Regions from separate parts of the Brevibacillus humidisoli genome, predicted to be linked through region 4. Evidence: riboswitches for the same ligand, from Rfam matches in the RefSeq annotation. Region 4 holds a riboswitch; each other region holds the start of a gene.
What was found. A riboswitch is a leader RNA that binds a small molecule or an ion and turns the genes downstream of it on or off. The one in region 4 is predicted to bind S-adenosylmethionine.
Positions count from the first base shown of each region.

Region 1: another riboswitch for S-adenosylmethionine. It lies ahead of LOK74_RS14155 (PLP-dependent transferase); the one in region 4 lies ahead of metK (methionine adenosyltransferase).
Region 2: another riboswitch for S-adenosylmethionine. It lies ahead of LOK74_RS15720 (BMP family lipoprotein); the one in region 4 lies ahead of metK (methionine adenosyltransferase).
Region 3: another riboswitch for S-adenosylmethionine. It lies ahead of LOK74_RS15280 (MetQ/NlpA family ABC transporter substrate-binding protein); the one in region 4 lies ahead of metK (methionine adenosyltransferase).

Region 1 is NZ_CP087263.1:2,868,692-2,873,211, forward strand. Features, by position in the region: gene LOK74_RS14145 (DUF3906 family protein) at 1-85, shown strand, start outside; gene LOK74_RS14150 (trans-sulfuration enzyme family protein) at 228-1,418, opposite strand; gene LOK74_RS14155 (PLP-dependent transferase) at 1,418-2,581, opposite strand; SAM riboswitch class I at 2,702-2,814, opposite strand; gene LOK74_RS14160 (N-acetylmuramoyl-L-alanine amidase family protein) at 2,877-3,572, opposite strand; gene LOK74_RS14165 (L,D-transpeptidase family protein) at 3,588-4,250, opposite strand; gene LOK74_RS14170 (hypothetical protein) at 4,464-4,520, shown strand, end outside.
Region 2 is NZ_CP087263.1:3,194,972-3,199,491, forward strand. Features, by position in the region: gene LOK74_RS15715 (ABC transporter ATP-binding protein) at 1-1,194, opposite strand, end outside; gene LOK74_RS15720 (BMP family lipoprotein) at 1,259-2,299, opposite strand; SAM riboswitch class I at 2,391-2,502, opposite strand; gene LOK74_RS15725 (MaoC/PaaZ C-terminal domain-containing protein) at 2,724-3,146, opposite strand; gene LOK74_RS15730 (MaoC family dehydratase N-terminal domain-containing protein) at 3,143-3,616, opposite strand; gene LOK74_RS15735 (BglG family transcription antiterminator) at 4,108-4,520, shown strand, end outside.
Region 3 is NZ_CP087263.1:3,105,063-3,109,582, reverse strand. Features, by position in the region: gene LOK74_RS15295 (FAD-binding oxidoreductase) at 1-219, opposite strand, end outside; gene LOK74_RS15290 (methionine ABC transporter permease) at 250-915, opposite strand; gene LOK74_RS15285 (methionine ABC transporter ATP-binding protein) at 912-1,949, opposite strand; gene LOK74_RS15280 (MetQ/NlpA family ABC transporter substrate-binding protein) at 1,986-2,810, opposite strand; SAM riboswitch class I at 2,982-3,084, opposite strand; gene LOK74_RS15275 (YbjQ family protein) at 3,222-3,539, opposite strand; gene LOK74_RS15270 (ECF transporter S component) at 3,697-4,281, shown strand.
Region 4 is NZ_CP087263.1:3,850,176-3,854,695, forward strand. Features, by position in the region: gene LOK74_RS18830 (polysaccharide deacetylase family protein) at 1-530, opposite strand, end outside; gene metK (methionine adenosyltransferase) at 733-1,938, opposite strand; SAM riboswitch class I at 2,070-2,169, opposite strand; gene LOK74_RS18840 (hypothetical protein) at 2,220-2,714, opposite strand; gene LOK74_RS18845 (S8 family peptidase) at 2,726-4,520, opposite strand, start outside.

The DNA.
Region 1 (4,520 bases), 980 kb from region 4:
GCCGACCATACAGGAAATCTCGTTGGTGGAAAAAAAACGCGTGGAGAAGGGCAAGGGATACGTCATCCAAACGACGGATCTCTGAACATCTGCGTAGAAAGTACATCGTGAGTCATGATCGCAAAAGAGAAAGACCGTCAGGGGTAAGTCCAAGTCACCCTGACGGTCTTTTGTTTTGCCCGCGTACGTCCGAAATCTTGTACTCATTTGTGAAAGTGGTCGACCGCTCACCAGTTGCCGCACGACTTGCTCGAGGTATTGTTCGCCGATGCATAACGGGCAGTAGCAGCCAGTGCCTGCTCCAGGTCAGCAATCAGATCGTCTACATCCTCCAGGCCAACCGACAGTCGCAACAGGCCATCGGTAATGCCTCGCTGTCTCCGCTCCTCTGGCGGCATGGAGGCGTGCGACATCTGTGCCGGATAAGAGAGAATACTCTCTACCGCTCCCAGACTGACTGCGACCAACGGCAGCTTCACCGCGTCGAGCAGAATCTTAACCCGCTCTCTGCTGCCCAGATCGAACGAAAGAACCGCTCCGTGCCCGGAGGCTTGGCGGGTTTGCAGGTAATGCCCCTGATGTTCGGGCAATCCGGTATAGTATACACGATCCACAAGCGGGTGAGCATCGAGCCAACGAGCGATAGCAGCGGCACTCTGTGAACTGACATCCAGCCGCGTCTTCAACGTCTTCAATCCGCGCATGACCAACCAGCAATCCTGGACTCCGAGAATGGATCCAAAACCGTTCTGGATGGCGTAAAGCTGTTTGCCCAATCGCTCATCACGTGTTGCCACCAAACCAGCCACTACGTCGCTGTGACCGCCGATAAACTTGGTCGCGCTGTGAACCACGATATCTGCCCCCAACTCCAGCGGGCGCTGGTAATACGGGGTTAAGAATGTATTGTCCACAATGGTCAGCAATCCCTTATCGCGTGCCAGACTGCACAGCAGTGCGAGATCGGTTACCTTGAGCGTCGGATTGGACGGTGTTTCCAGGTAGAGTCCCCGAGTGTTGGACTGAATCGCCGCCTGGACGGCCTCCGGGTCCGTCGTATCAACAAACGTGACCTGCACCCCGAGCCGAGAGAGTATATTGGTCAGCACACGATAGGTCCCGCCGTATACATCTTCAGCCACAACCAGGTGATCACCGGCAGAGAAAAGTAAAAACACACTGGATACCGCCGCCATCCCAGATGCAAAAGCAAAGCCGTACTTCCCCCCCTCCAGATGGGCAATCATCTCCTCCAGCGCCTGGCGTGTGGGATTGCCGGAACGGGCGTAGTCATACTCGCCCGGCTGATCGATATCAAACTGATGAAAGGTGGAAGCCTGATAGATCGGGATGCTGGAAGCCCCGGTCACTCTGTCGATGCTGCTGGTGCCATGCAGTACTCGAGTCGCAAAGTTCATCATCCCCGCCCTCCTCCTGTTTGAAGTGCTTTGTCCAGCGCCTGCTGCAGGTCAGCAATCAGATCGTCAGTATGTTCGATCCCGATCGAGAGGCGGAGCAGCCGATCGCAGACGCCCACCTTTTCTCGAACCTCGACCGGGATATCGGCATGTGTCTGGGTAGCCGGGTACGTACAGAGCGACTCCACGCCCCCCAGACTCTCCGCAAACGAGATCAACTGCAGTTCCTGCAAAAAAGCGGCAACCATCACTGGCTGTCGGATGCGGAAGGATACCATGCCGCCAAATCCGGAAGCCTGCCGGCTCTGTACTTGATGCCCTTCATGCTCGGGTAGTCCGGTATAAAACACCTCCGTCACCGCCGGATGATTTTTCAGAAAGCGGGCAACGTTATAGGCATTTTGCTGATGCCGCTCCATGCGCAGCGCCAGCGTCTTCATCCCGCGGATCAACAACCAGCAGTCCTGGGGACCAAGCACAGCCCCGATCGAGTTGTGCAAAAAGCGCATCCGCTCAGACAATTCGCCCCCTTTGGTGACAATCAATCCAGCAATCACATCATTGTGACCGCCCAAGTATTTGGTAGCGCTGTGAATCACAATGTCCGCTCCCAGTTCCAACGGCCGCTGATAGTAAGGGGATAAAAACGTATTGTCAACAATCAGCAGCAGATCAAACTCCCAAGCGATCTCAGCCATGGCGGCGAGATCGGTCACCTGCATCAGCGGGTTGGTTGGGGTCTCCACGAGAATGGCTTTGGTCTCTCGACGGATCGCCTCTCTCACCAACACCGGGTCGCGCAGATCGACATAATCAAACGACAAGCCAAAACGTGTTAGTACCTGTTCAAACAAGCGATACGTGCCGCCGTACAAATCAAGCGATACCACCAAGTGATCGCCTTGTGAAAAAATACCCATGACCGTCTGAATCGCAGCCATGCCGGAGGCGCAGGCAAATCCGTCATCCCCGCCTTCCAGTGAAGCGATCGCCTGTTCCAACACATCACGTGTGGGATTAGCTGTCCGGGTGTAATCGTACCCCGTGCTTTCCCCCAGTGCCGGATGGCGATACGCCGTCGATTGATAGACAGGATAGCTGATTGCTCCTGTCGTCTTGTCACGTCCTACCCCAATCTGCACCAGTCTGGTCTCCACTTTCATGTGTGATCTCCTCTCTGCCTATACTTTCTATCTCTCCGTCAACGCTTGATGATTTGAACAAAAGAAAAAGCCTACTTCTGAGCGAAGAAGGCTTTTCATACGTATGTACGTAAGCATTCCTTCTCATCTCTCAGAGAAAATCTCTGCAGGAATTAGCACCGTATTCTCCCAATCGAATGGGAGTCGGTTGCCGGGCGTCATAGGGCCAGTCCCTCAGCCGCTCTTGATAAGAAGATCCTATGCAATTTGTTGAACCTATCGTAGCGTACATTCCCTTGGTTGTCAATAAGAGGAATTAATCGATTTCTTCCTGCTGCAGATGACCAAACATCATCAGATACTCATCAATCGCTGCTGCAATCGCTTGGGCGATACGACTCTGATGCTTCGGATTGGTCAGCAACTGTCGGTCCTGATGATTGGTAATATACCCCATCTCGACGATCACAGTGGGACATCCAGAATGATTGAGCAGGTAGTAGCTCTTCCTGCGTACCGGTTTTGCGTGTGACTGGTACAGTTCGTTTACAGAGTGTTGGAGCAGGTGGGCCAGTACCGTACTCTGCTGGCTGTGCTGCGAAATCATCAGCGGTCCACGAACACGCGGATTTCCAGACCAGTTGACGTGCAGGCTGATCATCACTTTCGGGGTGATCTGTCGGGCGAGCTGAGCTCGCTGCGCCAGATCTTTCACGTGCCTGGAACGGATCTTCAGCCATTGATTCTCATCACTAAGCGCATAGTCACCTGTCCGATTCAAGACCACACTGCGTCCCCTTTTTGCCAGTTCATCGTACAGCCGTTTCGCCACCTGCAGATTAATCTCCTTTTCGTACAGATCCTGATAAAACGCGCCACTGTCTACTCCACCGTGCCCGGCATCGATTAGCACATCGACGGACGGCAAGGGAGCGACGGCGTACCCAATTGATGGAAACAATAAAGAGCTTACGAAATAAATCCATATGGCTGCAAGTACACGGATCAGCAACCCTTCTCACCTCGCTCATTCGATAATGCCCAGATACCGGAGGTCGACCCAATGAATCTGGCCCGTTACATCCAACCCCTCCTCTTTTTGAAAACGAATGACGGCTCGCTCCATCTGTCTATCGAAGATTCCGTGCGTTTTCCCTTCGTAGTAGCCTGCTGCACGCAGCCGGTTCTGAACCAACTGGACGAGGGCCCCTTTTGAACCTGGAACCAGTATGCGGTAAGTCAAATCTTCGTGACCCATAATGGGCCCATCAATGATCACAGTCGCTCCCAAAGGCACGTGTTCGTACAATTTCTCGATCTCCCTGTTGCGCATGCGAAAACAACCGTGGCTGGCGTAACGGCCGATCGACTCCGGACGATTGGTTCCATGAATTCCATACGTGCCCCACGACACGTTCAGCCCCAGCCATCGGGAACCAAATCCGCCGCCCCAATCCCTTGACTTGTGAATCACGCGAAAAATGCCTACCGGAGATGGTGTATCCTTGGCTCCCGGTGCAATTCGGTACGAGTATAAGATATTGTCCTCCTGATCTTTCAAGTAGATTCTGTTTTGCCATAAATTAATGTAGAGGTATACCTCGTCCGCCCCGTCATCGGCTACGACTGGAGAGCTAAAACAGAGGAGAGCTGTGCATAGCAAGATGTGGACCAGCATGTGTTTGATCATGTTTTGCGAACCCCACCCAGCGTGATAATCTCAGCCCTATTATGAGTTGCATTCGATTTTTCATGCATGAAACGTCTATATCAGGTTAGTCGGCTGGGTGGGCTGCTTCCGTTTTGGGAACTGACTCGCTGCAAGCAAGCGACTAATCAGCAGGCTTCCGCACATAATAACAGACATTACTGTTTCACTTTCAAGATCAAGGAGGATTTGCTGGTGAGACAATCGATTCTGTTGCTGATCAGCCTGCTGCTTCTGATCACACCCGCACAT
Region 2 (4,520 bases), 660 kb from region 4:
CGCTTTTTCATACAGTGAGTTGGTTTTGACAGCAAACTGTTTCACCCAGCGCTCGGTCAACTGCTGGAGCCGCTTCTGCCTGAGCAGGCCAAAGCGCCGGTAGAGCGGCTGCACGTACTGATGCAAGATCGCATTTTCGACGATACTGCCGTCCTTGGCTGCTCCCAACAGATAACGATCTTCCGGGATGTGGGCCATACCCTGCTGTCGAATGCTGCGCACCGGTGCGTTGGTGATCGGTTGTCCGAGCAGGTAAACGTCTCCCTGGTCTGCCTTGCGCAGACCGGTGATGACCTGTATCAGTTCTGACTGACCGTTGCCGGACACACCGGCAATCCCGACAATCTCACCAGCATGGACGCGAAAACTGACACGGTCCAACAGCGGTTTCCCCGAGTTGCCGCGGATAAACAGTTCGTTTACCGCAAGCAGCACATCACCTCGCGGCCGTTCGCTGCGCTGGATCTCAGCGATGTCGCGGCCGACCATCAACCGGGAGAGTTCCTCCACGTTTGTCTCCGCTGTTTTCAGCGTCCCCGTAACCTGTCCACCCCGCAGCACCGTGATACGATCGGCCACTTCCATCACCTCGTGCAGTTTGTGCGTGATCAGGATGACGCTTTTTCCTTGCTGAGCGAGATGTTTCAGTGTAACCAGCAGCTCTTTTACCTCCAGCGGCGTCAACACGGCCGTAGGCTCATCGAGAATCACGATATCGGCACCGTGGTAGAGGACCTTGAGAATCTCCACACGTTGCTGCATGCCCAGGGTGCACTCCCAGACCTTCTTGTGGGGATCGACGCTCATCCGGTACTTTTCCGAGAGCTCCTTCACCTGAGCGGCCGCCTTTTTCCGGTCAAACCAGACCCCTTTTGCCGGTTCCTGACTGATCACGATATTTTCTGCCACCGTGAAAGTGGGAAACAGCATGAAGTGCTGGTGAACCATGCCGATCCCGCTTTTGATCGCGTCTGCCGGGCTGTCAAACCGCTTCACTTCTCCGTTGATCCGGATGGTGCCATCTGTCGGCTTTTCCATGCCGTACAACATGCGCATCAGCGTTGTTTTGCCCGCTCCATTCTCCCCCACGATCGCGTGGATCTCCCCTTGTCTGAGGGAAAAGCTAACCTGCTGATTGGCGGCAAACGTGCCATACAGCTTGGTGATGTTCTCCATTTCCAGTAAAACAGTCACACAGTGTCACCCCTTTGTCGAGAAAAGAGGAAACCGACTACGGTGGGTAGCCGGTTTGCCCGATCTAGTTTTTCAGCGGGTCGGGGACCTCACGCTTGCCAGAGACGATCTCGTCATTGATTTCTTTCACTTTGGCGATCGTCTCTTCGCCGATAAACGGATGGAGCGGAGACTTGCTTTCGTGGGTGACGAAAGTGAGACCAACGCCTTTCTCTTTCAATCCGTAATCGACCACCCCTGGTGTAAACGTGCCGTTGACAAAATCTTTTACCGTCTCATACGCCGCTACATCGGTACCCTTTAGTTGTGACAAGACGACATGTTCCGGGTCCACTTCCGTACGGTCTATGTCTTGGCCGGCTGTGTAAAACCCTTTCTCCTTGGCCGCTTCGAACACGCCCAGATCGCCTACAGCAGCGGCCCCTGCAATAAAATCAGCACCTTGTGAATGCTGCAGCAGCGCCAATTCTTTCGCTTTTGCCGGATCTTCAAAGCTGCCTACGTAGTTCAACAGGAACTCCGCATCCGGATTGGTCGCTTTCAGACCTTCCTCGAAGCCAACCGTATATTTTTTCAACAGTGGAATATCCATCGCTGCTACCATTCCCACTTTTCCTGTCTTGGTCGCCAGTCCGGCGGCAGCCCCCATCAGGTATGCCGCTTCGTGCTCGCGGAATGAGACGCTGCGCACGTTGGGCAGATCAATGACCGTGTCGATGATCGCAAACTGACGGTCCGGATTTTCTGTCGCCACTTTTTTCAAAGCATCTTCTGCCTGAAAGGTAGCCGTAATAACCAAATCGTACTGTTCAGCCACCGCAACCCGCAGGTTTTCTTCGAACGCGTTGGGATCGGTCGCCTCAATTGTTTTTGCCTCCAGTCCAAACTCCTCAGCCGCTTTCTTAACCCCTTCATCCATCTGCTGGAAGAACGGATTGACGCCGATTTTTTCCGGGAGCACCAGGGCGATCCGTTTCTTCGGCTGATCTTGGCCTCGATCTCCTTCTGCCGATTGCGACTGGCTGGAGTCCGCTGGCTGCCCGCCGCCGCCACAGCCAGCCAAGGCCAAGGCAAACAGACACAGCAGCAAAAATACTCTCTTCATGACTGCTTCTCTCCTTGTTGTGTAAGTGTAAAAGAATACGAAAAAACCTCTCCCCTGCTGACAGGGAAGAGGATCGCATCTGCACCGCTCTCCCTTATCTGCCAGGTCGTATGCCTGCAGGAATTGGCACCTTCCTGAAAGTTTGCCTTCCAGTGGGTTGCCGGGTTTCATCGGGCCAGTCCCTCCACCACTCATAATAAGGGGTCTTTCTATGAACTTCTTTTTCATTTTAAATGAAAATATGATTTTATCAACCCTTTTCATATAATGTGTTTTTTTCCTGATTTTACATATCTGTATGTCTTCGGTCCCACAAAAAGGCCCCACCCGGTCTGCGCGTATTTGGGTGGGACTGTCGACAACCTTTTTCCCGAGGAGGAGAAGGCTTCTATTTCTAATAACGGTAAAAATGTGAATCAATTTTCTAGGGAATTAATGGTAAGTTCTCCGAACCTTCTGGTTCACCTTTCCATACTTCAAAGGTTCCTTTCAGCTTTGCTTCACCCGTCTGGTTGGTCACGATCAGCTCGCCGAGCCAGCGTTCCTCACCATCGCGGACCATCGACTCCACTAGTTGACCACTCACAGACAACTGCTCGCCTGGATAGGTCATTCGCGAAAACCGCACTTGGAAACTGCGCAAATACTGACGGGGGAACCACTCTGTCAGCGCCTGTCCCGCGAACCCCATCACCAGCATCCCATGGGCGATGACATCTTGCAGTCCAGCCTGTTTGGCTACGGGTACAACCGTATGAATCGGGTTGAAATCACCAGAGGCACCGGCGTAGCGGACTAATTGGGTGTGGGTAATCGCTTGCTTATGTAGGATGGGCAGTTCTTTCATCCTTTTCCCTCCTTCGCTCTCATTCTCTCCTGCATCTCGATGATCACCGACTCAGCTCTCAGTACTTGTTCTCCCTGCTGATTGGCATACTCTGTCACCAATGTGAACAGGTTCATTCTGCTTTTCGACTCGGCAGCGACAATCCGTGAGCAGGCGGTGATCTCATCACCCGCGCAGATCACACTGCCGTAATCGTACCGTTGTTTTCCGTGCAGCACGCGAAGCGGGTCCAGCTCTAACACTTCTATCAAATGTTCGAAACTGGGTCCTGCCCACATCTCGATCACGGTAGAAAATGTAGGGGGTAGAGGGATGTCGCGAAAGCCTGACTGCTGGGCAACATCTCTGTCATGGTAAATCGGGTTGTCATCGCCGATCGCAAGTGCAAACTCGCGGATTTTTCCTGCTTCTACGCGATACGCATACGGCTCAAATGTGTATCCGACGTATTTGGATAGATCTTTGGTCACCGCTGACCCTCCTCGCTTTTCCTGGATTGCTGCCTATTGGCCGGCTTCATCCTCCAGACAGCAGGCAACTGCCTCTTCTCTTCTTTTATGCGGGAATTCAAACTCGCAGACGATATCTTCTCCTTAACTGACAATATGGTCTGCTTATATGAAGACGTACACACAGCCGCAATATTCACCTGAGATCCTAAGTTCGCAAAAAACAAGATGATCTCACAACTAGGTATAGCAGGATATCTGCTTGTTCCGCACTTGTCGCGAGACTAACCTGCTTCTTTTTCAACCCGTTTCGCTGGCTTCTTTCACACCTATTCATTCTACAACTGCCGTTTCCCATTAGTATCCAGGGAACAATTTTTGCACAAGTCTGCTTGGTAACATTCGGTCTGACAATACAAATGCCCCATATAGTAAAGTAGTAGTATAAACAGATGTTCTACCATCTGTGCAAGCAGCAGATTGTGCATGATTTTGTGCTAAAGGTGGCCACCATGTTAGACAAAAGAGCAATGCAAATCTTGCAGTATCTACTGCAGTCCCATCACTACGTGTCAGTCAAGGAATTGATGGAACATTTCTCGATTTCTCGTAGAACATTATACTACGACATCGGGAAAATCAACGATTGGCTCAAACAATCTGGTTTGCCAGCCGTACCGTACATCTATGCAAAAGGGTTTTATTTCGACGACAGCAGGAAGCAAGCGATAGCTCGGATCACGGGAACAAAAAGCTTCGATCTATCTGCTTTGCGCCCAGGTGAAAGGCAGCTCTATTTGCTTTTCTATCTGCTCCTGACCGATGAACGAATTACCACACGCGAGTGCATGGAGAAGACTGGTGTCAGCCGCAATACCACTTTACATGATATCAAGCACATCAAAAAGGAAGTAGAACGGCAGGG
Region 3 (4,520 bases), 750 kb from region 4:
TCCAAAGGGAACCACAGGGATGTGGTGTTCGGTGGCGTATTGGAGGATGGCGGACACCTCTTTTGTTGAGACGGGAAAGACCACGATATCAGGCAGTACAGGGTTGTGATGCGATTCGTCCTTGCTGTGCTGCAGCAGGATCGATTCGGTCTCTGTCGCCCGTTCGTCTGCGGTCAAGCGTCTGATGTCGCGAAGCAGACTGGCTTGATTTAGCCTCATGTTGTATGCCTCCCGTGCGCGATAACAGGATTACGCGCTCTTTTTTAACTTGCGGGCAGCCCAGTTTCCCAATGATTGGATCAATTGTACGAGACAGATCAGGATGATCACCGTGGCGATCATCACCTCAATATCCCACTGCTGATACCCGTAGCGCAAAGCAAGGTCGCCCAAGCCGCCGGCACCCACCGCACCCGCCATGGCGGTTGCACCGATCAAACCGATGGTGGCAATGGTCAGACACAAGACGATACCAGGTCTCGCTTCACGAATCATGATGCGGAAGATGATCTGCGAGCGAGATGCACCCATGGCCTGATAGGCCTCAACCACCCCGCGGTCCACCTCCAGCAGTGCCGTTTCCATCAAGCGGGAGATATATGGGGCGGTATAGACGATGAGTGGGACAATCGCCCCTTCGATACCGATTGACGTGCCGACGATCAACTCTGTAAACGGAATGATCGCCACCATTAAAATAATAAACGGGAGCGAACGAATCACGTTAATGATTGTATTCAGGGTATGGAAAATCAATGCGCTTGGCGCAAGATGGCCGGGCCGGGTGATCACCAGCAGCACTCCCAGCGGGATGCCGATCAAGGTAGCGATAAACAGCGAAATCCCCACCATGATCACTGTTTCCTGTAGCGATTGCCCGAACAAGGGCAGCATTTCCTGCAGACGTTCGATCATCCTGCCACCTCCTCTTGCGGGACTAGATCGACACTGTAGACGGACTTGCGAAGGTAAGCGATTGCTTCCTCCACATCGTTCTCCTCTCCGGATATATGCAGCAGCAGGATGCCCAGCGCTGTACCTTTGATGGAGGTAATGGAGCCGTACAACAGGTTCGTGGTGACCGGGTAGCGAGCCGTCAACGTTCCCAACACCGGGTCCAAGGCCGCATCGCCGCGGAAGGCGACTCGCAGCACTTTGGCAGCGGGACCGGTATGCTTGATCTTGGCCATCATGTCGGCCGGGACTTCGTCGTCAAAGATCGTCCGGATGAAGTTGCGTGTGGTCTGTTGCTTCGGACTGCTAAAAACATCGATCACACTGCCTTGCTCGATGATCACACCGTTTTCCATGATCGCTACGCGATCGCAGATTTTTTTGATCACCTGCATCTCATGGGTGATCAGCACAATCGTCAAGTTAAATCTTCGATTGATATCGAGCAGAAGCTCCAGAATCGAATCGGTCGTCTGTGGGTCGAGAGCAGAGGTTGCCTCATCGCACAACAGGATCTCGGGGTCCATAGCGAGAGCTCGGGCGATGCCGACGCGTTGTTTCTGCCCGCCAGAAAGCTGTGCCGGATATGCGTTGGCTTTGTCCTCCAGCCCTACGAGACGCAGCAGATCGGCCACCTTTTTATCGATCACGTCTTTGCGCACGCGGTTCATCCGCAAAATCTCGGCGACGTTGTCAAACACGTTGTAGGAAGAGAGCAAGTTGAAATGTTGAAAGATGATGCCTATTTTTTTGCGGGCATTGCGCAGCTCTTTCTCTTTTAGCGCCAGCATGTCCCGGCCGTTGACGGCGACTGTTCCACTGGTAGGCTTTTCGAGCAAGTTGATCGTACGGAGCAGGGTGCTCTTGCCTGCTCCGCTAAAGCCGATTACGCCGAAAATTTCTCCTTTTTTGATTTGTACGCTGACGCCTTTCAACGCATCTATCTGCTTGTTTCCAACTCTGTACGTCTTGTGTATATCGGTAAGCTGTATCATGGATCGGGGCTCCTCGCTGTTCAAAGATGTGTTTCCCTACCAGGAGGGGAGCACTGCTCCTGCAAAGTGTTCTTCGATAAACTTCTTCACTTCTTCGGAACGGTAGATTTCCACCAGTTTTTTGTAGGTAGGGTTCTCCTTCTCTGATTCGTTCACAGCCAGAACATTTACATAGGGGGAGTCTCCGCCTTCTGCAAAGATCGAATCTTTCGTTGGATTGTACCCGGCTTCCATGGCGAAGTTGGTATTGATGCTGGCTGCATCAAGATTGTTGAGTGAGCGAGCGAGAAACGGTGCTTCCAGCTCCTTGAACTCCAGGTTTTTCGGATTATCGGTGATATCTTGCGGTGTGGCCTGATCGCCGACACCCTCTTTTAATGTGATCAGACCGGCTGACTGATAGAGCAGCAGTGCTCGCGCACGGTTGGTCGGATCATTTTGAATCCCGACGATTCCCCCTTCAGGGATCTCCTCTACGCTTTTATACTTGGTGGAGTATAGCCCCATCGGGAAGGTGACAGTTTTGCCGATTACCACGATGTTGGTTTTATGGTCTTGGTTAAATTTTTCGAGAAACGGAATCGTCTGAAAACTGTTGAGGTCAATGTTTCCTTTGTCAAGAGCCTGGTTCGGCAGGACGTAGTCGTTGAATACGACGACCTCTACTTCCAAACCTTCCGCTTTCGCTACCTCTTTCACCTTGTTCAGAATCTCTTCATGCGGTCCCCCGGTCACACCTACTTTGATCACTTGCTGCTCGGCGGATTGTCCGCCTGTTTGGGCCGCTTCTTCTTTGCCGCCGCATGCTGAAACCAATGTAGCCATTATGAGCAGGATAGCTGCTAATAAACTCTTTTTCATATTTTGATTTCTCTCCTTTTTTCTATGGTGCAGAACATGTGCGCATCAGTCTGGACTCCGTTTTCTTGTGCCACAGTATTACATCGATGGGGGTCATCCGCTCCTTTCCATGAAAAAACCTCTTCCGAAGGAAGAGGTGGAAGCCAGATTCAATTCAGGTCTACCATTCCTCTCTTATCTCCCGGAGCAGTTCCGCTGGATTTGGCACCACAATTAAACAATTAGGTTGCCGAGGTTTCATTGGGCCAAGTCCCTCCACCTCTCTTCATAAGAGATTTTCGTTATATGGTTGGTCAGAATTCCTATCTGATTAGTTGGATTATACTGTAACAAAAAAAGCTTGTCAAACATTACCGGTATTTACAACGAACGAACTCCCTCTAGGAAAAGAGGGAGCCTGCTCGTTGACGATTACTCCTTGACTCGAACCGCCGTTCCCGTAGCGACGACAATCATCATGCCTTCGCGCAGTGTTTCGAAATCGAGATCGACTCCGATGACGGCATTGGCCCCGAGTCGTCTGGCTTTCTCGGACATCTCCTGAAGGGCCAGTTCCCGCCCTTCATTCAGCTTGCTTTCGTATGCTCCGCTGCGTCCTCCGATAATATCTGTGATACCGGCGAGAAAATCACGTACCACATTGGCCCCCATGATTACCTCTCCGCTAACCACGCCGTAGTACTCCACGATCTCTTTTCCTTGCAGTGTGCTGGTAGTCGTTATGATCATTCGTGTTCCTCCTTATCCGTACTCGGTTTATTGTTTACTATAGAGACTACGAACAACCACAGGGAAAAGTTTCAGAATGGTAAAATGGTTTGCAGTAGTTTGATCTGTACTGGTTTTGGGAATATACTGGTAGCTAGTCCGAACAGGAGGGAATCTTGTGTTCAACGAGCGACGTGTCGATTGGCGATACAGGTGGTTGGTCATTACAGCCGCATCCGTCTTGTATGCCTTTCTGTCTTATGCAACAGCAGGCATCGAAGTAGGAGATACTGCCCACTTTCGACCTGCTATCGCGATATTGGCCGTTACTGCTGCAATATTTGGGCCGGTAACCGGTTTTTTCGTCGGCTTTCTGGGGAATATGGGAGTGGATCTGCTTCTTCAGGATATCTGGTGGCACTGGAGTGTCGCCAACGGCATCATCGGTTTTATTACCGGGCTGCTGTATGTCGTTCCCGGATATCAGCCTAGACAGGGCCAGATGCTGGGCATGCACCTGGTGATGTTTGTTGTGCTGGCAGCAGCCGGCAACTATACAGGACTTACGCTTGCGGCGCTGCTTGATGTGATGGTGTCTGAGACTCCGTTTCAGGAGGCGATTTTCGGGTGGGCGGTTACGCCAGCCACATCCAATGTACTGCTCAGCAGCGTATTGGGCATCCCGCTCCTGTATGGATATGTGGTGTGGAAACGCATTCAAATCTCTTCCGTCGTACCGTGTGAAGATGGGGATTGTGATTGAGATGGGGGGAGGAGATGGAGATATAGGCATCTCCGCTTTTGAGCTGGCCCGAATCCGATCACATATCCATCTGGATCTCTTATCACAAACTCCTTCCATGTACCGCACGGAAATCTCTCTATCTACAGTCCGATCCAAATAGCTGCACCTTTGGCCACAAATTTTTGATACGGTGCGTGTCCTGTCCTTCTTCTAGCCGATAGAATCTCTTTTGTTCAACTTTGATCTCACCAAGGATA
Region 4 (4,520 bases):
ACATCCCGCAGGTTTCCGGCGATCACAAAGTTGACTGATGGATAACCGTACTTTTCCAACACAGGAAATGCTTCTTTGTAATAACTTTCATACCCATCATCAAAGGTAATCAAAACCGCGTTTTTCGTGAGCAAGACTCCGGTGTCGACAAACCGCAGAAACTCTCCCAGCGAGATAGGCCGCAAGTCGTTCTCATGCAAAAAAGCCATATGAGAAGCGAATTGTTCGGGACGAATGACGTACCGGGTCTGCGGGTTGTCAGCAATATGATGGTACATCAGGACGACTACTTGATCGCGGTACCATGTCTGCTCTTGGAGCGGCTTAGGTGTAGGCACATCCGTCGATGGAAGCGGTGCTTCTATCGTTGAATCGTTCTGCCTATGATCTTTAGACGTGGGAGATGGGGGAAAATGTTGCATATTGTCAACATCTTTCGCCATTTTCGTATTTGTTAACAAAAATAACCCTACCATTACCAACGTAATGACCGCAGTCATTACGATCAAGTAAGGGAATCGTCTGAACACGAAGCTTCCTCCTTCTCACTGGCCTGTTCGCATTGAAGATGGAGCCGCCAGAGGAATGCCTGTAGGGTACGATTTGATTCCTCCTAATCATTCGACATAGGTAATAAGAATCCTTTATACACTAAGATCCAACAGAGGAAAGGCGAACCACAAAAAGCGCCCGGCTGATCAGCCAAGCGCTTTTGTGACATGGATTACGCTCTTATTTTGTCAACTGGGCAGCATCCTGTTTGAGCGCTTCCGCCTTGTCTGTTTGTTCCCAAGGAACCTGTAGGTCGTTACGGCCAAAGTGCCCATATGCTGCAGTCTGCTTGTAGATCGGACGGCGCAGGTCCAACTGCTTGATGATCCCGGCAGGACGCAGGTCAAAGTGCTTTCGAACCAGGGCAACCAAGTCCGATTCAGACACCGTTCCTGTGCCAAACGTATCGATCGCAATCGAAACTGGCTGTGCCACCCCGATCGCATAAGCGACCTGTACCTCACATTTTTCAGCAAGGCCGGCAGCAACAATGTTTTTCGCTACATAGCGGGCAGCATACGCACCGGAGCGATCCACCTTGGTCGGATCTTTCCCCGAGAAAGCACCTCCGCCGTGTCGGGCATAGCCACCGTATGTATCGACAATGATCTTGCGGCCGGTCAATCCAGCATCTCCCTGCGGCCCGCCGATGACAAAGCGGCCGGTCGGATTGATAAAGTACTTCGTTTGCTCATCCAGGAATTCGGCTGGCACCACTGGCTTAATCACGTGCTCCATCAGATCAGCCTTGATTTGTTCCAGGGTGGTCTCTGGTGCATGTTGGGTGGAGATGACAATCGTATCGATGCGAACCGGCTTGTCACCATCGTACTCTACGGTTACTTGTGTTTTGCCGTCAGGACGCAGGTAGGCAAGGGTTCCGTTCTTCCGCACTTCAGTGAGTCGACGGGCCAGTTGGTGGGCCATACTGATCGGAAGCGGCATCAATTCAGGTGTCTCATTGCAGGCAAAGCCAAACATCAGACCTTGATCGCCGGCACCAATCGCTTCAATCTCTTCATCTGTCATACTTCCTTCGCGTGCTTCCAATGCCTTGTCCACGCCGAGCGCAATATCTGCCGACTGCTCACCAATCGCTGTAATGACGCCGCACGTATCGGCATCGAAACCAAACTTGGCACGGTCATATCCAATCTCCCGGATCGTGTCACGAACCAACCTTTGGATGTCGACATAGGTATTGGTGGTAATCTCTCCTGCTACCAACACCAGCCCGGTTGTGACCGACGTTTCGCACGCCACCCGTGCATTGGGATCTTTCGACAAAATCTCGTCCAGGACCGCGTCAGAAATCTGGTCGCAGATTTTATCAGGGTGCCCTTCTGTAACAGACTCTGATGTAAAGAGACGACGACCTTTTTGCAGTGCCATAATCCAACCTCCTTTTGAACTTTTATACGAATAGTGTGGCTAGCCGAATCGGGTTTCTCTCACGTCCAAAAAATAAACCTTTTCCATCTTTTTGAGGAAAAGGTACTTTGTATGCGTTCCCTAACCTCTTATCGGCCAGAATGGCAACCATTCTGCTGGTTAGCACCGTACGAGACGGTTGCCGGGCTTCATCGGGCCAGTCCCTCCGCCTGCTCTGGATAAGAGTATCCATTACGGGTAATAGAATAACCGTTTTTTCCAGTTGTGTCAATGGACTACTGGCTGCGCGATTCGTATTTTCCGCGAACAATCACGTAGGCTGTCCCATCGTAATCAGGTGCCAAGCGAAGTCCACGGGAATCGGAACGAGGGATCAACAGCAGATGATTTAACCCGACTGGATCGCCCCCCTGCAGATCGACACCAGCCGTAAGATCGGTCAAACCATCTCCATTCTGACCAGGCACGGCGATTACTTGGCCTGTGCGGACAATAAATTCCGTGCCCTCAAAACCGTACAACGTCTCTCCCGGCGTCAGTTCCTCTACGACCAGACTGCTTCCTTGCGGCTCAGACTGCTGTTGCGAGGGTGCTTGTCCCCCGCCGAGCGCTTGTTGAATCTTCTCATCGACATAACTTTTCGTCACGACCGGATCATCCGCCGAGCCGGGAATACCGGCCGAACCGGCATAATCAGCCCACGCTTGCCCGGCAAAAATCAAGACGCCTACTGCGGCAAGAGCGACAATTCCCTTGATGTTCTTCTTCATCTCTTCTCCTCCTACAGGTTAAAGGCTTTGGTCAACAGGACGACCACCTCGACGCGGCGAGTTTTGGCCTGTGGTTGGAACGTCCGGTAGCTAATCCCTCTCACATATCCCAGGCTGGTGAGCGACTCGATTGCTGGTGACGCCCAGTAATCGACCGAAACATCTCGGTACGAACTTCGGCTGCGCTTGTAGGTGTACAACCCCTTGGCGCGCGCTACCATGACCGCCATCTCTGACCGGGTAACTGGCTGGTTGGGGCGAATCGTACGATCAGGGTATCCTGCCAAAATACCGAGGCTGTACGCTTTGATAATATTTTCGTGAGCCCAGTGTGCCCGGTTAATATCCCGGAAAGGATTTCTCACATTGACATTCCCCGTGTACAGCCCCTTCTCCGACATGGTACGGATCAGCATTGTGGCAAATTCTGCGCGCGTCACCGTCTGATTGGGCCGGAACGTAGAATCCTCAAATCCACGGACGATGCCCCGCTTGGACAGTCGGGCAATCTCAGCGCGAGCCCAGTGGTTGCTGATATCCCGATAACCATCAATCAGCCTCTCGCGAGTAATGGTGAGTCGGTAGGCGTCATACCGGAAGGGTACCATACTGTTCAGTCGAACATAATAGGTCCCGGGAGTTAATTTATATGCATAGATGTAGCTGCCTGCTCTCGATAGTTCTGCCACATTGGTAGCCGAAGCGAGTAGATAGTTGCGTGTCGGTCCTGCCTTGTAAAGCGAGAAATGGACGCCTGAGCGCACCGGGATGTATGGGGCGCGAATGGTCGCATACGTGTCTTCGGAGATGACAAACTGGAACCAGTCATAATCATGCTCTGTAGCCAGCGTTCCGGTCATCAGCATGCTGTTCCCCAGGTTGGTGGCGCGGTTGTAGGTATCGTTTGGCTCATTCTCATCCTGTCGCTCTGGTGTATATATGACCTCCAACTGGTATTCGCCGTTTACTTGATTTCCCCAGTAGTCGGTTAGTCTGACGTAGTATTTTCCTGTGGTGACATCCAGGTTGGCTTGCTCGATATTGGGAACAGAGCTGTTGTTGTCAATCTCAACACCTCTTTCCTTCTCTTTGGCGATGAACAGGACAGGATCAATCCGGTATGTATCCGATGTAACGGTCACACCTAGCTTGCCCGGACCACGCACGTAATACGAAAACCAATCGACATCTCCCGCACGGTGAAAATTGCCCAATATGCTGACGCGATTCCCTGGCGGCAGTGGTCGCGCCGCATCCAGTTGGTCATTGTTCTCATAACGGTCAGCTGCAATCTGAAAGCGGCTGGTCAGCAAGTAGGATAGGGAACCGGCCCCTCCGCCCCGCTCTACTTTTATATACACTCTCCCCTGTTCAACCGGAACATGCAAGGTGTGCCCCGAACTTGGATAGTAGGAGGTAGTCTGATCTCCATTGTAAAAGGTAATGGCAAGCGGCGCGACGGAATAGGATGATACCCAGACGGATGCGGACAGCTTACCGTCATAAGGTATATCGGTGTAGTACCAGTCAACGGTATCGGCGTGATCCAACGAACCGCGGACCTGCGACTCAATGGGAAATGCTGCTGCGGCTGGCCTGCTGTTGTTGGGCTCGTTAATGTCGGCCGGCAGCCCTCTGCGAACTGCGGCATCCACATTCAACAAACCGTAGCCTGTTTGTCTGTCCCATCCCTTGCTCCCCAGATCTGTAGCCGTGTGATAAAGCAGCTGACGCACTTCCAATGGTGTCAGGTGGGGGTGACGGCTCAAGATCATCGCCGCTGCTGCAGCAACCTGAGGAGCAGCT